3 regions of the Dietzia sp. PP-33 genome follow, and region 3 is predicted to be linked to each of the others. Evidence: riboswitches for the same ligand, from Rfam matches in the RefSeq annotation. Region 3 holds a riboswitch; each other region holds the start of a gene.

Region 1 (7,605 bases), on a different contig from region 3:
CGTCCTGCCCGGCGGCGAACGCAACCCGTTCCTCGTGCAGCGCCTCAAGGACAAGTTGGGGAACAAGTCCAACGCGTCCTCGGAGGTGGAGTTCGACGGCACCCTCGGCTGGATGGTCGGGGAGCCCGGCCGCGGTGTGCGCACGATCATCGAGATGGTCGGCCGGACCCGCCTGGACGGCGTCCTCGGCGCGACGGCGGGCATGCGCCAGGGCGTGGCCGAGGCGGCGTGGCACGCCCGGCACCGGGCCGCGTTCGGCGCGACGCTGATCGACCAGCCCGCGATGGCCACGGTCCTGGCGGACCTGCAGCTCGAGGCGGAAGCCGCGACGTGGACCGCCCTGCGCCTGGCCTCGGCGTACGACGACGAGGAGTTCGCCCCCTACCGCCGGCTCGCCACCGCGGTCGCCAAGTACTGGATTTGTAAGCGCGGGCCCAACCACGCCTACGAGTCGTTGGAGTGCCTCGGCGGCAACGGGTACACCGAGTCGTTCCCGCTCGCGCGCCGCTACCGGGAGCAGCCGGTCCTCGCGGTGTGGGAGGGCTCGGGCAACGTCATCGCACTCGACGTACTGCGCGCGATGGCCCGCGAACCCGAGTCCGTGGCCGCGTTCGACGCCGAACTGGCCGCGCAGCTGGGCGGCCACGAACTGTACGACCGGCACGTCGGGCGGGTGCGCGGGCTCATCGGTCGCGCCGCCGGCGACCCGGACGCCGCCCCCGGGATCGCTCGCCGGCTGGTGGAGGCGATGGCGCTGGCCCAGCAGGGCGCGGTCCTGCTGGGCCACGCTCCGGCGTCGGTCGCGGAGGCGTTCTGCCTGGCCCGGCTCGGCGACGACCGCTCGGCCGAGTACGGGGCCCTGCCCGACGGCGTAGACATCGACGCACTGGTCGCTCGCGCGTAAGGCCGGCCGGGCTGTCGGCCGACGGGGTCGGGTGGAAGAATCGACACCACCGGTTTCGGTATTCGCGCGACAGCTTATGCCTGGTGTCACACATTGTGGTCACCTGTCAAAGAGGCGTCCGATATCCATCCCTGGGGATCCGCGTATCCATCCCTGGGGATCCGTGCGAGAGGGTCTACCGGCCCGGCCCCTGCGCTGCGCTGCGCGGCACGCTGCCGATCCTCGGCGCCACGTGGACGCACTGATCGGCAGGCGGACCACACTGCCCATCACCTCGCCGAGTGGTCACAAACGTCGCTTCCCAGGAGTCGCCACCAGGGAGAATGTGAACGAAAGTGACCACTCGGCGGAGGTAGCCGCCGCCAGCGGGCCCGGCGCCGGCTAGTTCTCCAGGGCGTTCACCACGGTGAGTTCGCCGTCGGAATGCGAGACGCGGATGCGCTTCTTGTCGAGCTTGCCGACGGAGGTCTTGGGGATCTCGTGGACGAACGCGAACTTCTCGGGCACCTGCCACTTGGCCATCCGTTCGGCCAGGTGATCGCGCAGCTCCTCGACGCTCGGGTCGGGCACACCGTCCTTGACGACGATGGTGGCCAGCGGCCGCTCGTCCCACTTGGGGTCGGGGACACCGATCACGGCGGCCTCCGCCACGGACGGGTGCTCGAGGAGGTAGTTCTCCACCTCGACGGACGAGATCCACTCGCCACCGGACTTGATGATGTCCTTCGCGCGGTCGGTGAGCTGCAGGAACGCCTCGGGCTTGATATACCCCACGTCGCCGGTGCGCAGCCAACCGTCGTCGAAGGAGTCCGAGGCGTCCACTTTGTAGTAGCTGCCGGTGACCCACGGGCCGCGGACCTCCAGCTCGCCGACGGACTCGCCGTCCCACGGCAGGGCCTGGCCGGAATCGTCGACGATACGGGCCTTCACGCCGGCGATGAGTCGGCCCTGCGTCATGCGGAGCTCGAACTGCTCCTCCTCCGGCAGGGAGGCCTTCGGGCGGGACAGGGTGCCGATGGGCGAGGTCTCGGTCATGCCCCACGCGTGGACGATGTTGATCCCGTATTTGTCCCGGAACTTACGGATCAGCTCCGGCGGGCACGAGCTGCCGCCGACGACCACGGCGCGGAAGCTCGACATGTCGATGGGGTGGTCCACGCTGTACGCGTCCACGGCCTGCCAGATCGTGGGGACGGCGGCGGCCAGCGTCGGACGCTCGGAGGCGATCATCGCCGCGAGGGGCTCCGGCTGGAGGAAACGCTCGGGCATGATCAGCGACGCGCCCACCATGAAGGCCGCGTACGGCAGCCCCCACGACATGGCGTGGAACATCGGCACGATCGCCAGCACGTTGTCGTCAAGCGAGATGTCCATGCCGTCGGACATGCACACCTGCATCGAGTGGAGGTAGATCGACCGGTGCGAGTAGACGACGCCCTTCGGGTCGCCGGTGGTGCCCGAGGTGTAGGCCATCGCGGCGCCGGAGTTCTCGTCGACCTCCGGCCAATCGAACTCGGTGGACTGGGCGGCAAGGAGCGCGTCGTAGTCGTGCACCCGGACGCCCTCGGGAGCCTCGAGGTTCGCGGCGCCCCCACCGGTGACGATCACGTGCTCGACCGTCGAGAACCGGGGCAGGAGCGGCTGCAGGAGCGGGATCAGGCTCGGGTCGACGATCACGACCTTGTCCTCTGCGTGGTTGGCCACGAACTCGAGCTGGTCCGGGAACAGCCGGATGTTCAGCGGATGCAGCACGGCGCCCATGGACGGGATCGCGAGGTAGGCCTCCAAGTGCTCGGAGTTGTTCCACTGGAATGTGGCGACCCGCTGGTCACCGTCGACCCCCAGGGAACGCAGCGCGTTGGCCAGCTGCGCGGCGTGCTTGCCCAGATCGCCGTAGGTGATCTTCCGTGGTCCCTGATCGGTCCAGGTGGTGACGACCGCATCGGAGTGGACGGTCGCACCGAACTGCAGGATCGTGCTGATGTTCAACTGCTCCGGCATCATCGTGCTCTTAATGAGGGGCTCCTTGATCGAGGGGTGGCGTCTGTCACTCTCGTGTCGAGACTACCTGACGTCCATGACGTCCATGACGTCCTTGGGCCGTGTGGGCGATCACCCGTCGAGGTCGTCGAAGACGGTCTGGACGGTCCTCATCGCCGCGAGGGCCGCCGGCGCGCCGCAGTACCCCGAGGCGTGGATGACCGCCTCGGTGATCTCCTCGCGGGCCAACCCGTTGGTCAGCCCGCCGCGTACATGCCCCGCCGGCTCGGCGTCCGCGCGCAGTGCCACGAGCATCCCGATATTGAGCAGGCTGCGATCCCGTCGGTCCAACCCGGGCCGGTTCCAGATGTTGCCCCACACGTTCTCTGCGACCACGTGCTGGATCGCCTCCGACGCCGTCCCGGCCGCCCGATCCATGGCACGGTCGACGAAGGCGTCGCTCATCACCTCGCGCCGGGTCGCGAAACCCTGCTCGCGCAGATCCCCGGCCGAAGGCCCCTCGCCTGCAGAATTCGTCGTCGCAGTCATCTCCACGGTCCTCTCCCACTGCCGACAGGTCTCGGTAACCATCCTCCCCGGACCGACTCCATCGCCTCCGCGTGCCCTCACCCCACCTCGGTCAGACGCGGGGGCGGCTCGGACAGGGGCGGCAGCGGAGGCGCAGGATGGGCGGACGCGGCGACGGGTGGGATACCCTCGACGGGTCCGGCCAACAGCGTCGGACCCCCCGCGGCAACTCGGCGGAAGTCGGTGCGAATCCGACGCTGTCCCGCAACTGTGATCCCGTCTCGGGCGGGCGAGCCAGATCGGCCGGTACCGCGGCAGCCGTACGTACTGACCTCGGACGAAGGACGGTCGCGTGCAGCGGCCCCGGCCGCGGCCCGAGCTGTTTTCGTCCTCCGAACCACGGAGGATGCCATGCCCCACCCGACCGACCTCGGCCACTCCCCGGCTCGCCGGGCCCGCCGGTCCCGCACACTGCTGGTCGCCCTCCTGGCCGCCCCGGCGCTGGTCGCCACCGCGTGCAGCGGGTCCGCCGGCGACGAGCCGGCCCCGGCCGACCAGACCTCCGCCGCGGCGGACGAGCCACAGGCGATCGTGTCTCTGGCCCCCACCACCACCGAGATGCTCTACGCCGTCGGCGCCGGGGACAGCGTCGTGGCGGTCGACGAGCGCTCCGATTTCCCCTCCGACGCCCCGGCCACCGACCTGTCCGGCTACACGCCCAACCTCGAGGCGATCCTGGGGTACGCGCCGGACCTCGTGGTGCTCACCGACGACACCGGGGACATCGTGGCCGGCCTCGAACGCTCCGGCGTCGAGGTGCTGCAGCTGCCCGCCGCGCAGACCCTCGACGACACCTACACCCAGCTCGAGCAGGTCGGGGCCGCCACCGGGCACATCGGCGAGGCCGTCGAACTCGTGTCGCGGATGCGAGGCGAGATCGACGGGATCGTCGCCTCGGTGCCGGAGCGCGAGACCCCGCTGACGTACTTCCACGAGCTCGACGACACCTACTACACCGTCACCGACGACACCTACGTCGGCGAGATCTACTCCATGCTGGGCCTGACCTCCATCGCCACCGGTGACAACCCCTACCCGCAACTGTCCGAGGAACTCATCCTCGAGGCCGACCCGGACCTCGTGTTCCTCGCCGACGGCCAGTGCTGCGGCGTCACCCCGGAGGTCGTGGCCGAGCGGCCCGGGTGGGACGGGCTCACCGCCGTGCGCGAGGGCAGCGTTCACGTGGTCGACGAGGACCTGTCCAGCCGGTGGGGCCCGCGCGTGGTCGACTTCATGCGCGAGGTCGCCGCGATCGTGGCAGCAGTGCCCGATGCAGTGTCCGATACCACGCGGACCCCCGCGAACCAGCCCGGCTCGTGACCCACCCGTCGCCCCGCCACGCCCTGGTGCTGGGCGGGGCGACGCTGCTGCTGGCCGCGGCGGTCCTGCTCGGCACCCTCATCGGACCGGCCGGCCTCACCCCGGGCGGCGTGGTGCTCGAACTGGTGGGCCGGCTGCCGCTCGTCGACATCGACTCCGGGTTCACCGGGCGTCAGCAGGTCATCCTGTGGGAGATCCGCATCCCACGCGTGGTGCTGGGTGCGATCGTCGGCGCGATGCTCGCGATCGCCGGGGCCACCTACCAGGGCGTGTTCCGCAACCCGCTCGCCGACCCGTACCTGCTGGGGGTGTCCAGCGGGGCGGGTCTGGGCGCCACCCTGGCGATCGTGGTGGGCGGCGCGATGGGCTCGGCGATGGTGCCACCCGCCGCGTTCGCCGGCGGCATGATCGCGGTGCTCGCCACCTACACCCTGGGCCGCAGTGTCGGCGGCGGACGCAGTGAGGTCGTCATCATCCTCGCGGGCGTCGCGGTGGCGGCGTTCGCCAGCGCCATCCAGACGTTCTTCATGCAGCGCCACGACGAGACCCTGCGGCAGGTGTACTCCTGGATGCTCGGCCGCCTCACGACCAGCGGCTGGGCCGACGTGCAGACCGTGCTGCCGTACGTGATCGTGTCGGTGGCCGTGATCGCCCTGTTCCGTCGCACCCTCGACGTGATGGCGGTCGGGGACGCCGAGGCCGCGACGCTGGGTATCGCCCCGGCGCGGGTGCGCCTGGTCCTCCTCATCGTGGCGACCCTCGGTACGGCGGCGGTGGTGTCCGTGTCGGGCCTGATCGGGTTCGTCGGCATCGTCATCCCCCACGCCGTGCGGATGCTCATCGGGCCGGGGCACCGCCTGCTGCTGCCGGTGTCGCTGCTGGTCGGCGCGGCCTTCCTCATCCTGGCCGACGTCGTCGCCCGCACCGCGATGAGTCCGGCCGAGCTGCCCATCGGCGTGGTCACCGCCGCGATCGGCGCCCCGTTCTTCCTCATCGTCCTGCGTCGCAGCCGGGGGCACATATGACCACCACACCACCCAGGTCGTCCGCGCCCGCCGCCCTGACCTGCCGCGACCTGCGCGTCACCCTGGACCGCACGGCCATCCTCCACGGCATCGATCTCTCCGTGGACGCCGGATCGTGGGTGTCCCTGGTGGGCCCCAACGGCTCCGGCAAGACGACCCTGCTGTTCGCGCTCGCCGGGCTCATCCCCGCCTCCGGCCACATCGAGGTCGACGGGCTGACCCCGCGCCGGGCGGGTCGCCGCAGGGTGGCACGGACCGTGGCGATGATGCCACAGCGCCCGGTCATCCCCGAGAGGGTCACGGCGCGCGAGCTCATCGGACTCGGCCGCACGCCGCACATCGGCCGGTTCGGCACCGAGACCGCCGGCGATCACGAGGTCGTCGACCGCGTCATCGATCGCCTGGACCTGCACGACCTGGCCTCACGCACCGCCACGACGCTGTCCGGGGGCGAGTTGCAGCGGGTGGTGCTGGGCCGCTCGCTGGCCCAGGAACCGCGGGTGCTGCTACTCGACGAGCCCACCAGCGCGCTGGACATCGGCCACCAGCAGCAGGTGCTCGACCTGGTGGACTCCATCCGCCGCGAGACCGGCCTGACCGTCGTGGCCGCGATGCACGACCTCACCTCGGCCGCGCACTACGGCGAGCGGCTGGTGCTGCTCGACCGGGGCCGAGTGCTCACCGACGGCCGGCCCGAGGCGGTCCTCACCGCCGAGCGGGTGGCTCAGGTCTACGACGCGCGGGTGGAGGTCCTGGACCGCCGCGACGGCCGCGCCGTATTGCCGCTGCGCGAGGCGGGGCCGGACCCCGCGCCCGGGTCGACACCGGGGGCGGGCGCCTGATGGAGGTCGTACTGCTGGGGACCGGAGCCGCGGACGGCTGGCCCAACCCGTTCTGTCTGTGTCCGTCGTGCGGCGAGGCACGCCGGCTCGGCGTGGTGCGCGGCCAGACGTCCGCACTTGTCGACGACGAGTTGCTGATCGACTGCGGACCGGAGGCACCCGGCTCGGCCGTGCGGCTCGGACGCTCGCTGGCGGCGGTCGGACATCTGCTCGTCACCCACGCCCACGCCGACCATCTCGGTCCCCAGGCCCTGCTCTTCCGCTCGTGGGTCCCCGACGCGGGTGCTCTGGAGGTGCTCGGCCCCGCGGACGCGCTCGACGCGTATCGGCCCTGGGTGGGCCCCGCAGACCCGGTGCGATTCGTTCCCGTCGCTGCCGGTGACCGGCTCATCGTGGGCGCCTACGAGGTGCGTGTGCTGCCCGCCCGGCACCGAGTGTTCCGCGACGGCGACGCGGTGCTCTACGACGTGACCGGGCCCGACCGTACCCGCCTGCTGTGGGCGAGCGACACCGGACCGTGGGACGACGAGTGGTTCACCACGGTGCGCGGCGCCCACTACGACGCGGTATTCCTCGAGGAGACGCTGGGCGACCGCGAGGAGATCTCCCCCGTCCACCTGGGCCTGGACCGGTTCGGGGCGATGCTCCGGCGACTCCGCGCCATCGGGGCGGTCGACGAGCGGACCGACGTGGTGGCCGTGCACCTGGGCCACCACAACCCGCCGCCCGACGAACTGGCGGAGCGTCTGCGAGCGCACGGCGCGCGGGCCGGTGTCGACGGCGAGGTCGTCCGCTGCGGCTAGGTCAGTCGCGCTCGAGGAACGGCGCGGCGCCGTGCTGGAGGAGGTCGAACGCCTCGTCCAGGTAGGACTCGGGGGTGTCCACCGTCCCCTGCCCCTGGCTCTGCGACCCGGCCGTGGAGTCGGCGGGCCCGGCCCTACCCGGC
Region 2 (7,605 bases), on a different contig from region 3:
CGCCACGGAGCCCAGCAGCGTTCCGGTTATCCGACGCTGCCATGTGGCCCAGCCGGGGCGTCGTGCCAAGGACGTGGCGATAGCTCCGGCCGAGAAGACGATGGCGGCGTTGACAATCAGACTCACGAAGATCTGAACCGACCCCAGTGTGAGTCCCTGTGCCACCTGGTGGCCGCGTTGCGGATCGATGAACTGCGGGATCAGAGTCAAGTACATGATCGCGGTCTTGGGGTTGAGCAGGTTCGTCAGCAATCCCATCCGGAACAGGCTCGCGTCGCTGTCGCGCGGCAGGGACTGCACCTCGAATACGCCATGCCCGCCCGGCCGCAGTGCCATCCATGCCAAGTACGCGAGATAGACCACGCCTCCGGCCTTGAGACAGATGAACAACCACGGCACGGCGATGAACACGACTGCGAGCCCGAGGTTGGCCACGAGCATGTAGATGCCGAACCCCACCCCGGTCCCGGCCAACGACACCAGGCCGGCACGCCGTCCCTGGCTGATGCTGCGCGAGGTCAGATACACCATGTTCGGCCCTGGGGTGAGAACCATCCCCAGCGACGCTAGAGCCATCGCACAGGCAGCGCCCAGAGAGACGGGCCAGAACGTGTCGACGAGTGTCATGGCTGTGATCCTGATGTAATGCCCTTATGCATCTCAACCCCTACGGCGAGTACGCCGTCCTGCTCGCGGCCTCACTGGCCAACAACTGGCCCGACGAGCGCCACGGCGTGGTCGCCCGCACTCGAGAGTTCGGGATGACGATGCCCTTCCCTGAGAAGCCGGGTGATCACGAGCGGTGCCGTGCAGCCGTCGATGCATGGCTTCAGGTGGTTGATGCGCCCACGCCCAACGCGCGTGCGGCAGTCCTCAATGCCCAGATGGCCGCGGCCTCGGCGTTTCCACGCCTGACCGACCACAACGGGGAGGGGTGGCACCTGCACTACCGCGACGTCGACGATGACCTGCCTCGCGTCCTGCAGGCTGTATTCAGTGTCGGGACCGCCTTGCACCTCACCACCCGCGGGATGACACGGGTCGGTCGATGCGCGGCGACCCCGTGCACGAATGCCATCGTGGACGTGTCACGTAACGGCACTCAACGATACTGTTCCCCACGTTGTGGAAGTAGGGACTCCGTCCGCCGCCACCGCGCCCGTCACCGCTGACAGCCCGTGGGCCGGGCAGCGAGCTGACCTGGCGGCGGGCGCCGGCCGGGCGGCACCGGCGCCGAGCTACTTCATGCTCTCCAGCGTGCGGCCGGTGGTCTCCGGGATGAACTTGGCCACGAACAGCAGCGAGAGTGCCGCGGAGACGGCGTAGAAGCCGTAGGTGAAGGTCAGGCTGAACTCGGCCATCGGCGGGAAGGCGGTGGAGACCGCGAAGTTCGCCAACCACTGGGCGGCCGCGGCCAGGCCCAGAGCCGCGGTCCGGATGCGGTTGTTGAACATCTCGCCCAGCAGGACCCACACCGCCGGGCCCCACGACATACCGAAGAACACCACGAACCCGTTGGCCGCGATCAGCGCGATCAGACCCTGGGTGTCGCCGAGCTGGGGTGCGAGTTCGCCGTCCGGGCCGGTGCCCATGGTGGAGGTGCTGAACATCCAGGCCATCACGGCGAGCGAGACGGTCATGCCCGCCGACCCCGTGATGAGCAGCTTGCGGCGACCGATCTTGTCGATCAGCGCGATGGCGATGATCGTCACCACGATGTTGGTGACCGAGGTGATGACGGTCTGGGTGAGCGCGTTCTCCTCCGTGAAGCCGACCGACTGCCACAGCGTGGTGGAGTAGTAGAAGATCACGTTGATGCCCACGGCCTGCTGGAAGACCGACAGGACGATGCCGATCCACACGATCGGCAGCAGGTTGGTGCCGGTCGGCGTGAGCATGTCGCGCCACGACCGCTTCCTGTCCTCGCGGACGGTCGCCCGGATCTCCTTGATCCGGTTGTCGATGCCGCCGGACTGGATGGTGCGCAGGACGTTCCTGGCCTCGCCGACCAGTCCCTTGGCGAGCAGGTAGCGGGGGGACTCGGGGATCATGAGCGCCAGGACGCCGTAGGTCACCGCGGGGATCAGCTCGGTCCAGAACATCCAGCGCCAGGCCTGCACCCCCAGCCAGAGTTCCTCGATCGCGCCGCCGGCCACGCCCGCGAGCCAGGCGTCGGAGAGCAGGGCCACGAAGATGCCGGAGACGATCGCGAGTTGCTGGAGCGAACCGAGTCGGCCGCGGATCGACGGCGGGGCGACCTCCGCGATGTACGCGGGCGCTATGACGGAGGCCGCCCCCACGCCCAGGCCGCCGATCACCCGCCACAGGATGAGGTCCCAGGGGCCGACGGCGAACCCGGACCCGACCGAGCTGATGGTGAACAGCACCGAAGCCAGGATCATGACGCGGGTGCGCCCCCAGCGGTCGGCGAGACGACCGGCGAGGTACGCGCCGGCGATGCAGCCGAGCAGCGCCGAGGAGACGGCGAACCCGGTGAGGCCGGGGCTCATCCCGAAGGTCTCCTGGACGGCGTCCACCGCGCCGTTGATGACCGCGGTGTCGAAGCCGAACAGGAAGCCGCCGAGCGCGGCCACCAGGGAGATGATCACCACTCGGCCGGTGTGGAAGGACTCCTCGTCGGAACTCTTCGACGAGACGTTCTGTGTGGACATGGCGTACCCCGCTCCCGGACCGGTCGGACGTCCTGCCGTTGGTGAAGGGAGCGTAGGCCCGTGACGAATGTGGCGCAAGTCACACGCCTACGGCGCCGGTTGTGGCGTACGGACCCACGGAGCGAGAACACGTTCTAGGCTCGAGAAGTCTCGTCGTCATACCGAAAGGGCCACCACCGTGAGCGCCTCCCCCGAGCAGATCCGAGCCACCGCAGATTCGTACATCGCAGGGTTGATCGCCGGCGACCTCGAGGCCGTGCTGGACCTCTACGCCGAGAACGCCACGGTGGAGGACCCGGTCGGGAGCGGCACCGTCCACGAGGGCAAGGCCGCGATCCGCGAGTTCTACTCCTCCGTGGTGGCGCTGAAGATCGACGCCGAGGTGCTCGAGGCGAGGGTGTGCGGTGACGACCTGCTGTTCAACTTCGAGATCACCACCCACTTCGACGCCGACTCCAAGGCGACGATCAACGTGTGGGACCTCATGACCCACGACGAGCAGGGCAAGGTCCGCGCGATGCGCGCCTACTGGACCCCGGAGAACATGCGCTGACCCCGGGGCTGGCCCGGGCCGCCTACGAGCCGCTCTGGCTCCCGGCGCCCTGGGGCACGTTCTCCGACGGCTGCACCACCACGAGGCCCTGGCCGCCGAACGCCAGCTGGAACGTCTCGCCGCTACCGCCACGGATCATGGACTTGATGCCACCGGTGTCGACCTTCACGTCCATCGTCACCCCGGCCGTCCACAGGACCACGGCCTGAGCGTCGGCGAAGGTCGGCGCGGAGGCCACGTCGAGTGCGACCGGCTGGCCCTTGCTGGTCACTGCCACGAACCCGGTTCCGCGCAGGGAGACGTTGTACAGACCGCCCGTCATCAGGGCGCTCTTCGCGGCGATGCGGTGGATGTCCCACTGGATCCCTTCGGAGAACGCCAGGACGCTGGCCCCGTTGACCGAGATCATGTCGTTCTCCAGGTAGAGCACCTGGATCTCCGAGGCCTGGTCGGCCAGGAACAGCTCGCCCTGCCCGGTGCACCGCATCAGAGGGACGCCCTCCCCGGTCGCGGCGGACTTGAACATCTTCCCGATGCCGCCGCTACCGGCGTTCTCGAATCCGATCCGTCCCTGGTAGGCCACCATCGACCCGGTGCGGGCCATGACGGTCTGGTCGCGGACCGTCACCTTGAGCAGCTTGGAGTTCTGCAGGGCGAACGGGCGGTCGGTCTGGGTCTCGCGCGCGGTCTGGAAGAGGTCCCCGTGGATCATGAGGCAGACGCTACGCCTGCTGCACTAATCTGAGGCCATGATCACCGCCATCGTCTTTGTCCACGCCGAGACGGCGCGCATCCCCGAGGTCGCCGAGTCGATCGCCGAGATCGACGGGGTCTCCGAGGTCTACTCGGTCACCGGCACCATCGACCTCATCGTGCTGGTGCGGGCCCGCCGGAACGAGGAGGTGGCCGAGATCGTCTCGGACCGTCTGAACAAGGTGCCGGGCGTGGTGGACACCGAGACGCACATCGCGTTCCGGGCGCTGTCCAAGCACGACCTCGAGGCGGCGTTCTCCCTGGGGTACGACGAGTAGGCACCGGCCTGGTGTCCCGGGTGCCCCCGGTGTCCCCCGTGCGCCGGTGTTCCAGGGAGGTGCCGCCACGGCCTGCGCCACGGATGTGCATACTGACACCACGACTAGCTGAACTCTCGGAAACGCAGGGGAAGACCGGTGGGAATCCGGCGCTGACCCGCAACGGTGTGTCGTCACCCTGGTGACGACGAGCCCGATTACCTGCCCGGGGATTCGCGACTCCACGTCAATCGCCGCGGTCTGCGATCCGGAGTCCTGCACGGTCGGCGACCGTCGTCGACGGTCGCCCACCTGCGGGTCTCGTGTGTTCGCGGGCACACGACACGATCCGAGGTCTGATCATGTTCCGTCGCCAGTCCAGGTCCACCATCGCGCTCGCCGCGCTCCTCGCCACAGGGGTCCTCGCCGCCGGCTGCTCCCGCGGCGAGGCGCAGGAGAGCACCGCCACCGGGGAGGCGTTCGCCGAACCGGTCACCATCAGCAACTGTGATCGGGACACGACCTACGAGGCGCCACCCCAGCGCATCGTCACCATGAACGCCCACGTCACGGAGACCCTCGTCCAGATGGGTGCGGGAGACCGGATCGTCGGCCGGGGATACGACGACCGTGAGGACGTCCTCCCGGAGGTCGCCGAGGAGCTCGAGGCGATACCCGGGCTGGCCGAGGAGTATCCCACCTGGGAGCAGATCGTCGATCTGGAACCGGATCTGGTGGTGGCCGGCATGCGCAGCGCGTTCGACGAGAAGGAGGGCCGTAGCCGAGACGCCCTGGAAGCCGCGGGCATCGACACCTTCCTGTTCTCCGAGTACTGCGGCGAGGGCTTCCCCGACGTCAGCATGCTCGAGACGGACTTCTCGCAACTCGGTCGCGTCCTCGACCTGGAGGACGGTGCCCGGGCGCTCACCGACGGGATCGTCGACCAGATCGAGGCGGTCCGTGCCACGCTGGACGAGGCCGGCATCCCGGGGACGCCCACGTTCTTCTACGACAGCGGCGAGGCGGAACCGATGACGATCGGTGGCGTCGGCATCGGCCAGCTGATCGGCGAGTACGCCGGAGCGGACAACATCTTCACCGAGGGCGAGCGCCCCTACCTCAAGACGACGTGGGAGATCCTCGGCGAACGCCGGCCCGAGGCGATCGTGGTGCTCGACTACGGCGCCACCAGTGCCGAGGACAAGATCGCCTACCTGCGCAACCAGCCCATCATGTCCACCACACCGGCGATCAGGCAGGACCGCATCGTGGTGGTGCCCCTCGCCGACTTCTTCGAGAGTTCCCGGATGGCGACCTCGGTCGAGACCATCGCCCGCGAGCTCTACCCCGCCGCGTTCGGGGGCTGACATGGCGACGGTCGTCCACGACGGTTCCCGTCGGGTGCGCGACGACGCGCCACACGGTCCACCGGCCCGGCCCCGCCCCCCGGCCCGGCGCCACGTCAGGCGGCCGCTGGGCGTCATCCTCATGCCGCTGCTGGCGCTCCTCGCCCTCTCGGTGGCGGCGGGGGTCTCGCTGGGGTCGGTGTCGATCCCCCTGGGGGACGTCTGGGCGATCGTCGCCCACCGTCTGGCCCCGGGGTCGTTCACGCCGTGGTGGTCGGACGCGCGCGAGGCGATCGTGATCGAGTCCCGGCTCCCGCGCGCCCTGATGGCGGCCGCGGTGGGCGCATCCCTCGCGGTGGCCGGTGGCGTCGCCCAGGCGGTGACGCGCAACCCCCTGGCCGACCCGTACCTGTTGGGGGTGTCGTCCGGGGCCGGCTTCGGTGTCGTCCTGCTCACCGTCCTGGGCGTGGGTGCCGGGGTGTGGGGCGTGTTCACCCTCCCGATGGCCGCCTTCCTCGGTGCCCTCCTGCCGCTCGCCGGGGTCATCCTGGTGGCGCGACGCGCGCACGACACCACCGCCATCGTGCTGGTGGGTGCGGCCCTGACGATGGTGTTCTCGGCACTCAACACCTTCACGTTGCTGGTGCTGGGCGACGACCACCAACTGGGCACCGTCATGCGCTGGCTCGCCGGCGGGTTCGGTGACGCGGGGTGGACCATGCTGCTCGCCCCGGTCACCATCCTCGCCGTTGCCGGGACCGTCGTGATGGTGTCCGGCCGCCACCTGGACCTGCTGCTGACCGGCGACGACGGTGCCACGGCGATGGGTATGAACGTCCCGCGGTTCCGCATCCTCATGCTGTTGCTGGTCTCGGCGCTCACGGCGGGTGCGGTGGCGGTGTCCGGGACCATCGGGTTCATCGGTCTGCTCATCCCGCATCTGGCGGGGTACATCACGGGTCGCACGTCCGCGCGGCTGCTCCCCACGGCCGCGGTACTCGGCGCGGTGGCCCTGGTACTGGCCGACATCGCCGCCCGGTCCGTGAGCGAGGGCGCCGAGCTCCCGGTGGGGGTGGTCACCGGCATCGTGGGCGGACCGGTGTTCCTCATCATGCTGTGGCGGCGCTACGGGAAGGCGGCCCGATGAGCTCGCTGACCGCCTCCGACGTCTCGGCTCACCTGGGGGGCCGACAGGTCCTGGACGGGGTGGGGCTGACCATCGCGCCCGGCCGGGTCACCGCTCTCGTGGGCCCCAACGGCAGCGGCAAGACGACCCTGCTGCGGACCTGCTATCGGGCGCTGCCGGTCACGGCGGGAATGGTGAGTCTCGACGGCCGGGACATCACCTCACTGCGCAGGCGGACCCTGGCCCGCGCGGTGGGCGTGAGCACGCAGGAACCGGTCTCGTTGGGCGGGGTCACGGTCCGCGAATCGGTGCGCCTGGGACGGACCGTCACCCGCGGACTGTTCGAGCCGCTCGCCCCGGACGACGCCGAGGTGGTGGACTCCGTTCTCGCGAGGGTCGGTCTGACGAGCCTGGCGGAGCGCGACGTCCTGGCGCTGTCCGGGGGTGAACGGCAACGCGTGTCCATCGCGCGGGCACTGGCCCAGCAACCCGAGGTGCTGCTGCTGGACGAGCCCACCAACCACCTCGACCTGCACCAGCAGTTGTCCGTCCTGATGCTGCTGCGGGAACTGGCGGCCGGCGGCCTGGCCGTGCTGCTGACCCTCCACGACCTGCGGATGGCCACCGAGTACTGCGACGCGATGGCGGTCCTGCACCAGGGCAGGGTCGTGGCGACCGGTGCGCCGGAGGACGTTCTGGCCCCCGGGCTGCTGGCCGAGGTGTTCGGGGTCCGCGGGCAGGTGCGACCGGGGCCGGCCGGGGGCCGGACCCTTGACGTCTGGGGGCTCGCCGATGCCTGAGAAGTCCACCGGGGTCGGCGACGACGACGAGGTGATGCACCCCCCGGGTCCCGTCGCCGCCGTGTACGCGGGCATCGCGGCACCGCTCGGCGAGTTCG
Region 3 (7,605 bases):
CTGATCCAGATCGGGGGGCTGGGGATCATGACCATGGCCTCGATGGTGGGCCTGGTGCTCGCCGACCAGATCGGGCTCAAGGCACGGATGAACACCGCGGCCGAGGCACGTGCGTCCGAACTCGGCGACGTCCGCGACGTCGTCATCGGCGTGATCCGTCTGAGCCTCCTGATCGAGGTGGTCACGGCGGCGGCCCTGGCCCTCCGCTTCGCCGTGGGCTATGACGAGCCCGTGGCGAGGGCGTTGTGGCTCGGGGTGTTCCACTCGGTATCGGCGTTCAACAACGCCGGGTTCGCCCTGTACAGCGACAACATCATCGGATTCGCCACCGACCCGTGGATCTGCGTGCCGCTGATGGTGGCGGTGATCCTGGGTGGTCTGGGCTTCCCGGTCCTCTTCGAGGTCGGGCGACGCCTGAGGCGGGCGGCGCCGGAGAGCCGGCTACGGCGGGGCTGGAGTCTGCACACGCGACTGACCCTCTGGGTCACGGCCGTGTTGCTCGTCGTCGGCTTCCTCGCCGTCCTCGCTCTGGAGTGGGCCCGGACCCTACAGACCTACAGTGCGGCGCAGAAGGTCCTGGTGGCCGCGTTCCAGGGAGTGATGCCCCGGACGGCGGGGTTCAACAGCGTCGACTACGCACTATTGGACGACGCGACGTTGTTGGTCACCGATGTGCTGATGTTCATCGGGGGCGGAAGCGGGGGCACCGCCGGCGGGATCAAGGTGACCACCTTCGCCCTCTTGCTGTTCATCATCATCGCCGAGGTGAGGGGGGAGCGGTCGGTGACCATCGCCGATCGTCGCGTCGACAGCCGGGTGCAGCGCCAGGCGTTGGCGGTGGCCCTGATCGGCATCGGCCTCGTCATGACCTCGACGATCGTGCTGCTCGCCGGCACCCCGTTCGGGCTCAACGAGCTCTTGTTCGAGGTCACCTCGGCGTTCGCCACCGTCGGGCTCTCCACGGGCATCACCGCCGATCTCCCCCACTGGGGGCAGTGGATACTGGTACTGCTGATGTACCTGGGCCGGATCGGCCCGATCACGATGGTCAGTGCGCTGGCCGCGCGGCAGCGCGGTCGACGATACGACCTTCCCGCAGAAAGGCCCCTCATTGGCTAGGCGACGAACGTCCGATGCTGTTGTGGTGCTGGGGCTGGGCCGGTTCGGCAAGTCCCTGGCACTGGAACTGATGGCACAGGGAGCGGAAGTGCTGGGGGTGGACTCCAGCGACGCGGTGGTGCAGAAGGTCTCCCACCGATTGACCCACACGGTGGTGGCCGACACCACGGACGAGGAGTCCCTGCGGCAGCTGTCCGTCCACCAGTTCGACCGGGCGGTGGTGGGGATGGGGTCCGATCTCGAGGCGAGCCTGCTCACCGCGTCGGTACTGATCAATCTCGGGGTGCCGAACATCTGGGCCAAGGCCACCAGCAACTCCCACGCCAAGATCCTGACCCAGATCGGCGTCCATCACGTGGTCCGGCCCGAGCACGACATGGGAAAGCGGGTCGCCCATCTGGTCCGTGGACGCATGATGGACTACATCGAGTTCGACGACGGATTCGCGATGGTCAAGACGACCGTGCCCGCCTTCGCGGTCGGCCGCACGCTCGGAGAGACGACGATCCGCACCGACTACGGCGTGACCGTAGTGGCCATCAAGCGTCCGGGCGAGGGCTTCACCTACGCGACCGCGGACACGATGCTCGCACCTGGCGACACCGTGATCGTCTCGGGCAAGACCCGCGACACCGAACGCTTCGCGGAGTTGTCCTAGACGCTGGCGGGATAGCGCAGCATCCGAGTCGTCGGGAACCAGGGGACACGGGAGCCGCCGCTGGTCAGCGGCTCGTCGAGGAGGGGTGTCATGACGGCTCTAATTCCGGATAGTCAGCGTCGATCGCTGGATGAACTGGCTGACAAACTGGATCTGGACACCGGAGATTCAGCCGCCAAGCGTTCCGCGTTCTGGCTCATGTTGGTGCTGTCCGGGGTGATAGCGGTGGCCGGCGTGGCGGGCGATTCCACCGCGACCGTGATCGGCGCGATGATCATTGCGCCACTGTCGACGCCCATCCTGGGAATCGGGTACGGCATCGTCACCGGGCGGGCCGGGGCTGTGGGGCGCAGCATGTTGCTCGTGCTGCTCAGTGTCGTAGCCGTGGTGGCTCTCGGGTTTGTCGCGGCCCAGGTTCTGCCCAACCCGACACACGTGCTTTCCAACTCGCAGGTGTCGGGTCGGACTTCGCCCACCCTGGTGGACCTCTACGCCGCGATCGCCACAGGCTTCGCGGGGGCTGTGGCGATAGTCCGGCGAGATGTCGGGGACGTCCTCCCGGGGGTGGCGATCGCCATTTCGCTGGTCCCCCCTCTGGCGGTGATCGGTGTGTGTCTCGGGTCCGATGCACCCTCCCTGGCCCTGGGTGCCACCGTGTTGTTCGCCTCGAACGTGCTCGCTCTCGTCGTCGCGTGCACGGTCGTCCTCATGGTCTCGGGCTACTCGCGTGAAGCCGCTGAGTCCGCAGAGGCGAGCCAGCGCCGCAGAGCGTACCTCGTACTGGCATTGCTTTTCGTCGTCGTGTTGGTCCCCATGTCGACCAACTCACTCTCGAGCGTGTGGGCCGGACAGATCCATGACGCAGCGGGGCGGTGGCTGGTCGACTCCGAATCCGCGGAGGTGCAGAACGTGACCGTCCGTCCTGACGTGGTGACAGTGGACGTGCTCGCCCCTGGCGACGTCCCCGAGCTCGATGCGCTGCAGAGAGAAGTCGACCGGATCGTGCCCTGGGGACCTTCGGTGGTGGTGGACCACACTGTCGGTCGGCGCATCGAGAGCGAGGGCGGATGAGCCCCGAGGTCACACCCAGTCGACCGACAGCGGTGAGCGGCGCCCCCACCCCACGGTCTGCAACAGCGGTTCGTCCAGCGTGAGGGCGGGGTAGCCGAGGCACAGGTAAGCCAGGGGCCGGGCGCCGTCCGGGAGCGGCACGCTGCCGGAGAGGTGGTCGGGGTCCACGAGGCTCACCCAGCCCATGCCCAGTCCCTCGGCCGTCACGGCCAGCCATAGCAGGGTGATCGCGGCGATCACGCTGTACTCGGTGGCCGCGGGGACGCTGGTGGTGCCCAGTACAGGGCCGGAGGGCGGGACGTGGCTGACCACCAGACCGACCGGCGCCTGGAGGATGCCCTCGAGACGCAGCGAGTCGTAGAGTGCGCGGCGCTCGCCGTCGAAGCGCCGGGCCTCGGCCGCGCGGACGGCCCGGAAACCCGCGTGGACGGCCTCGCGCACGCCGCGGTCCTCGATCACGGTGACGTGCCAGGGCTGACTCAGCCCCACGCTCGGGGCCACGGTGAAGACCTCGAGGAGCCGCTCGATGGTCTCGCGCGGGACAGGGGTGGGGTGGAAGTGACGGTGGTCGCGGCGCGTGGCGAGGATCCGCCACAGCGCATCCCGGTCGGGAGCACCCACTCCGCCGCCGCCGCCGCCTCTGCCGCCGCCTCTGCCGCCGCCTTCGTCGCCGTCGTCGTCACACAGGGGATCCGGGGTCATGACCGCACGAACCGGGGGCTCCACACCCGTCCGGACTCGGTGACCCGGGTGCCGGACGCGCCCACGATGAGCAGGCATTTCATGTCCACCGAGTCGCAGTCGAGCTCGGCGAGGGTCGTGACGGTCAGCGATTCCTCGGCCCGGCCCACGTCGCGGCCGATCACGACCGGGGTGGCCGGGTCGCGGTGCCGCAGAAGGACGTCGCGGGCGTCGGCGACCTGGCGCGTGCGCGAGCGCGAGGCGGGGTTGTAGACCGCCAGGACCAGGTCCGCCGCGGCGATCGCGTCCAACCGCCGGGAGATGACCTCCCAGGGCTTGAGCCGGTCGGACAGGCTCATCACGGCGAAATCAGCGCCGATGGGGGCCCCGGCCCGCGCGGCGACTGCCTGAACGGCGGACACCCCGGGCGAGACCCGCACGTCGACCCGGGAGTACAGCGGGTCCTCGGCGGCCTCGAAGACCGCGGCGGCCATGCCGAACACGCCCGCGTCCCCTCCGGAGACCACCGCCACGCGTTCACCGGATCGGGCGAGGTCCAGGGCGAGCCTGGCCCGGTCCACCTCGACGGTGTTGCCGGAGCAGTGCCGGGTCAGACCCGCGCGCTGGGGCACCCGGTCGACATAGGGCGCGTAGCCGACCACGTGGTCGACCTCGGCCAACACCCGCTGTGCCTCTGCGGTCTGCCAGTCGTCCGGGCCGGGACCCAGCCCCACCACGTGCAGCTCCCCGTCCGGGGCGACGTCGCGCACGGCCCCCTCGCCCAGCGGCGAGGGGCGTCGCCCGAACGGATCGAGCTGCCGGGAATCGCCGGGGACGACGATGAGCGAGAAGTACGGCACCGACTCGGGATCGACGTCCCGCACCGGGTGGTGCACCTCGGCGGCCGTCGAGGCACGCTCGACGTACACCGCGCCGTCGAGCCGACCGGCAGCCTCCAGCGCGCGGCGCACCGCCGGGAAGTTGCGTCCGAGCTTCATGATGATCGCCCCGTCGGTGTCCGCGAGACGGCGGGCCAGTTCGGGCTCCGGCAGCGTTCCGGGCAGGACGGTGAGCACATCGGTCTGGCGGACCAGAGGTGTGGCGGCGGCGGCGGTCGCGGCCGCGAACGCCGGTATGCCGGGCACGATCTCGGTGACGAACCGACCTGCGAGCTTGTCGTGCATGTACATGAAGGAGCCGTAGAACAGCGGGTCCCCCTCGGCGAGCAGGACCACGTCCCGGCCGGCCGCGAGGTGCTCTGCCAGCCGCTGGGCGCTGAGCTCGTAGAAATCCGCGATCGCTCCCGCGTACCCGCCGGGGTGGTCGGTGAGGCCCGTGGTCACGGGGTATTCCAGGACCTCCTCGATCGCACCGGCGGGGATGAGGTCGGCGGCGATCCGCCTGGCGTTGGAGTCCTTCCCGCGGCCGGCGTGGTAGGCCACCACGTCGGCGGCGCCGATGAGCCGGGCCGCCTTGAGGGTGATCAGCTCGGGGTCACCGGGTCCCACGCCGACGCCGTACAGCCGGCCCGCGTCGCCGGTCGCGCCCGCCGGACCGGTGCTCACTCGGCCACCTGCGCGAGGGCGTTGACCGCGGAGACCGTCATCGCGGACCCGCCGCGTCGGCCGTGGACGGTGGCGAACGGGATGTCGATGCCGTGGTCGTCCGCGAAGGAGGCCAGGGCCGCCTTGGACTCGGCGGCACCGATGAAGCCGACCGGGCACCCGACGATCGCCGCCGGGCGGGGGGCGCCGTCCAGCAGCATCTCCAGCAGGTGGAACAGGGCGGTGGGGGCGTTGCCGATCGCCACCACGGCGCCGTCGAGTCGGTCGCCCCACAGTGAGAGGGCGGCGGCCGAGCGGGTGGTTCCCATCCGCCGCGCGAGTTCGGGCACGGGGGGATCGGTCAGCAGGCACACCACGTCGTTGTCCCGGGGGAGTCTGGCCCGGGTGATGCCGGAGGCGACCATGTGGGCGTCACACAGGATCGGCGATCCGGCCTCGAGCGCGGCCCGCGAGGCCCCCACCAGTCCGGGGTGCACCTGCAGGTCGTTCACCAGATCGGTCTGGCCGGTGCCGTGCACCATCCGGACGGCGAGGCGCTCGGCATCCGGTGGGACGCGCGAGAGATCGGTCTCCCGCCGGATGGTGGCGAAGGAGTCGAGGTAGATCGCCGGCCCGTCGTCGACGTAGTCGTAGCGGCGCGGGGGCCGGTGGACAGCAGGCATCGAGTCCTCCTCGGGGTTCTCGCCCCGGTCAGAAGTCACAGTCGACGCGTCAGGCAGCGCGCCGATCCCGCGGCCAGTATCTGGCTTGGCGACCCGTCGACCGGGCCTCACAGTGGCGGAACCGCCCCGGATTCGCACCGGGTTCCTCGCCGTGGGACAGCCGGAAGTCTACGTGCGCACGGTGAGCACGCCGCGCCACGGGGTGACCACGAGCTCGGTGACGTCCCCGCCGGTGAGGCGATCGATCAACGCACGATCGAGAACTCCGTCCGGGGCCTCGACGTGCTCGATCCGCCCCGAGGAGCCGGGGACCGGGCCATACGACAGCGCAGGGGCCGGGGTGGGGAGGCGACCGTCGCCCGGGCGGGGGGCGGCGAGCGGCACCGGGAGCTCCCGCACGTGCCAGGGGGCGTCGGGACCGGTGCCGCGGGCGCGGGCGAAGTCGCGCGCCAGGCCGAGCAGGCGATCGGCGGCCTCGTCGACGGGCACCACTGCGGACCAGCTCCCGCCCACACGGAGCTGCGCGGAGTCGCCATCGAGCACCGTCAGCCCCAGGTCGCCGTCGCGGGTCACGAGATCACCGCGGCCGTCGTCCAGGACGAACAGGAACCGGCCGGACAACCCGGCCAGCGCCGGATCCGTCCGGAGGCCCGCGTCGAGCCGGTCGGTCAGCGGGCGCAGGTCCGTGCGGCCGCCGACCAGTCCGGTGAGTGGGGAGACGAGGACGTTGCGGACGAGCTCGTGCGTGGGCGCGGGAAGCAGGCCGGTCGCGACGATGGCTCCCACGACCTCGTCCGCGAGCCTCCCGTCCCGCCCGGTCGGCAGGGCCCGCAGTTGCAGGTTCGCGCGGGTCGTGACGTGCACGTCGTCGTCGCCGTATCGCGCCGCGACCCCGTGCAGCGCGGCGAGGGATTCCGGTGACACGCGGCCGCCAGGGACGCGCAGCCGGACCAGGGCGCCGTCGTCGGCGGGCCACGGGCGCAGCACTCCGGGACACATGTCGGTCCGGGTGCGGGAGGCCGGTTTGGAAACGCTCACGGGACACAGTCTGACACCCTGTTCGACGCGGCCCGGGAGTGGTAGTTTCCTAAACAATTCTTGAAGAATCGGAGTCCTGCCGTGACGTCGCACCGCGTACCCGCCCTCGTCGCCTCCCTCGTAGCCGCGGTCGCTCTGGTCGCGGCCGGGTGTTCGTCGGACTCCGTCACCCAGGCGGCCGGCACCACCTCGACGTCACCGCCGGCCGGCACCACCGCGCCACCGCCGGCCGGGTCGGTCGCCGGGGTGACCGTGCCGGACGCGTTCACCGCCCTCACGATCACTCCGATCGGGAATCCGCCGCTGCCGTTCCGGGGAACGGACGGCAGGTATCACGTCGCCTACGACCTGCAGCTGACCAACGCCACCGGGGTCCCGGCGAGCCTGGACAAGATCGATGTGGTCGACGGCACCGATCCCACGAAGATCATCGCCAGCTTCTCCGGTTCGGCCCTGATCGACCCGGAGTGCGATTTCGGTGACTGCAACCGCCTGCGTGGCCTCCCGGCCGGGGTCATCGACAGCGCCGAGATCCCACCCCAGGAGAGCCGCGTGGTGTTCATCGACTTCGCGCTGGACTCCCTCGACCAGGCCCCCGAAGCGGTGTTGCACCACGTCTACGGGACCGGTGCCGCCTCGCCGGCCTTCGGCGAGCCGGGGCCCATCGACTACCTGGCCACGCCGGTCGCCTTCTCCACGCAGACCGTGCCGGTCGTCTCGCCACCGCTACGCGGCGACAACTGGGTCGCCCTCAACGGGTGTTGCGAGCCGGGTTTCCCGCATCGCAGTTCGGTGATGTCGCTCAACGGGA

Evidence for each region. A riboswitch is a leader RNA that binds a small molecule or an ion and turns the genes downstream of it on or off. The one in region 3 is predicted to bind cobalamin.
Region 1: it holds a riboswitch for cobalamin, as region 3 does, so the genes downstream of both, NJE57_RS15450 (ABC transporter substrate-binding protein) here and NJE57_RS13610 (precorrin-8X methylmutase) in region 3, are expected to answer to the same signal.
Region 2: it holds a riboswitch for cobalamin, as region 3 does, so the genes downstream of both, NJE57_RS11570 (ABC transporter substrate-binding protein) here and NJE57_RS13610 (precorrin-8X methylmutase) in region 3, are expected to answer to the same signal.

What each region holds. Positions count from the first base shown of each region.
Region 1 covers NZ_JAMYEI010000009.1:42,248-49,852, forward strand. Annotated here, with positions in the region: gene NJE57_RS15435 (acyl-CoA dehydrogenase family protein) at 1-904, shown strand, start outside; gene NJE57_RS15440 (long-chain fatty acid--CoA ligase) at 1,286-2,920, opposite strand; gene NJE57_RS15445 (carboxymuconolactone decarboxylase family protein) at 3,017-3,433, opposite strand; cobalamin riboswitch at 3,590-3,735, shown strand; gene NJE57_RS15450 (ABC transporter substrate-binding protein) at 3,824-4,792, shown strand; gene NJE57_RS15455 (iron ABC transporter permease) at 4,789-5,817, shown strand; gene NJE57_RS15460 (ABC transporter ATP-binding protein) at 5,814-6,659, shown strand; partial or broken gene NJE57_RS15465 (MBL fold metallo-hydrolase) at 6,659-7,459, shown strand; gene NJE57_RS15470 (TetR/AcrR family transcriptional regulator) at 7,464-7,605, opposite strand, start outside.
Region 2 covers NZ_JAMYEI010000006.1:56,367-63,971, reverse strand. Annotated here, with positions in the region: gene NJE57_RS11600 (LysE family translocator) at 1-627, opposite strand, end outside; gene NJE57_RS11595 (CGNR zinc finger domain-containing protein) at 654-1,172, shown strand; gene NJE57_RS11590 (sugar porter family MFS transporter) at 1,239-2,672, opposite strand; gene NJE57_RS11585 (nuclear transport factor 2 family protein) at 2,851-3,225, shown strand; gene NJE57_RS11580 (AIM24 family protein) at 3,248-3,937, opposite strand; gene NJE57_RS11575 (Lrp/AsnC ligand binding domain-containing protein) at 3,975-4,256, shown strand; cobalamin riboswitch at 4,345-4,480, shown strand; gene NJE57_RS11570 (ABC transporter substrate-binding protein) at 4,598-5,602, shown strand; gene NJE57_RS11565 (FecCD family ABC transporter permease) at 5,604-6,728, shown strand; gene NJE57_RS11560 (ABC transporter ATP-binding protein) at 6,725-7,507, shown strand; gene NJE57_RS11555 ((2Fe-2S)-binding protein) at 7,500-7,605, shown strand, end outside.
Region 3 covers NZ_JAMYEI010000007.1:214,125-221,729, reverse strand. Annotated here, with positions in the region: gene NJE57_RS13635 (TrkH family potassium uptake protein) at 1-1,119, shown strand, start outside; gene NJE57_RS13630 (TrkA family potassium uptake protein) at 1,112-1,777, shown strand; gene NJE57_RS13625 (TIGR00341 family protein) at 1,868-2,848, shown strand; gene bluB (5,6-dimethylbenzimidazole synthase) at 2,858-3,550, opposite strand; gene NJE57_RS13615 (precorrin-2 C(20)-methyltransferase) at 3,547-5,094, opposite strand; gene NJE57_RS13610 (precorrin-8X methylmutase) at 5,091-5,756, opposite strand; cobalamin riboswitch at 5,810-5,936, opposite strand; gene NJE57_RS13605 (nitrite reductase) at 5,925-6,794, opposite strand; gene NJE57_RS13600 (M23 family metallopeptidase) at 6,876-7,605, shown strand, end outside.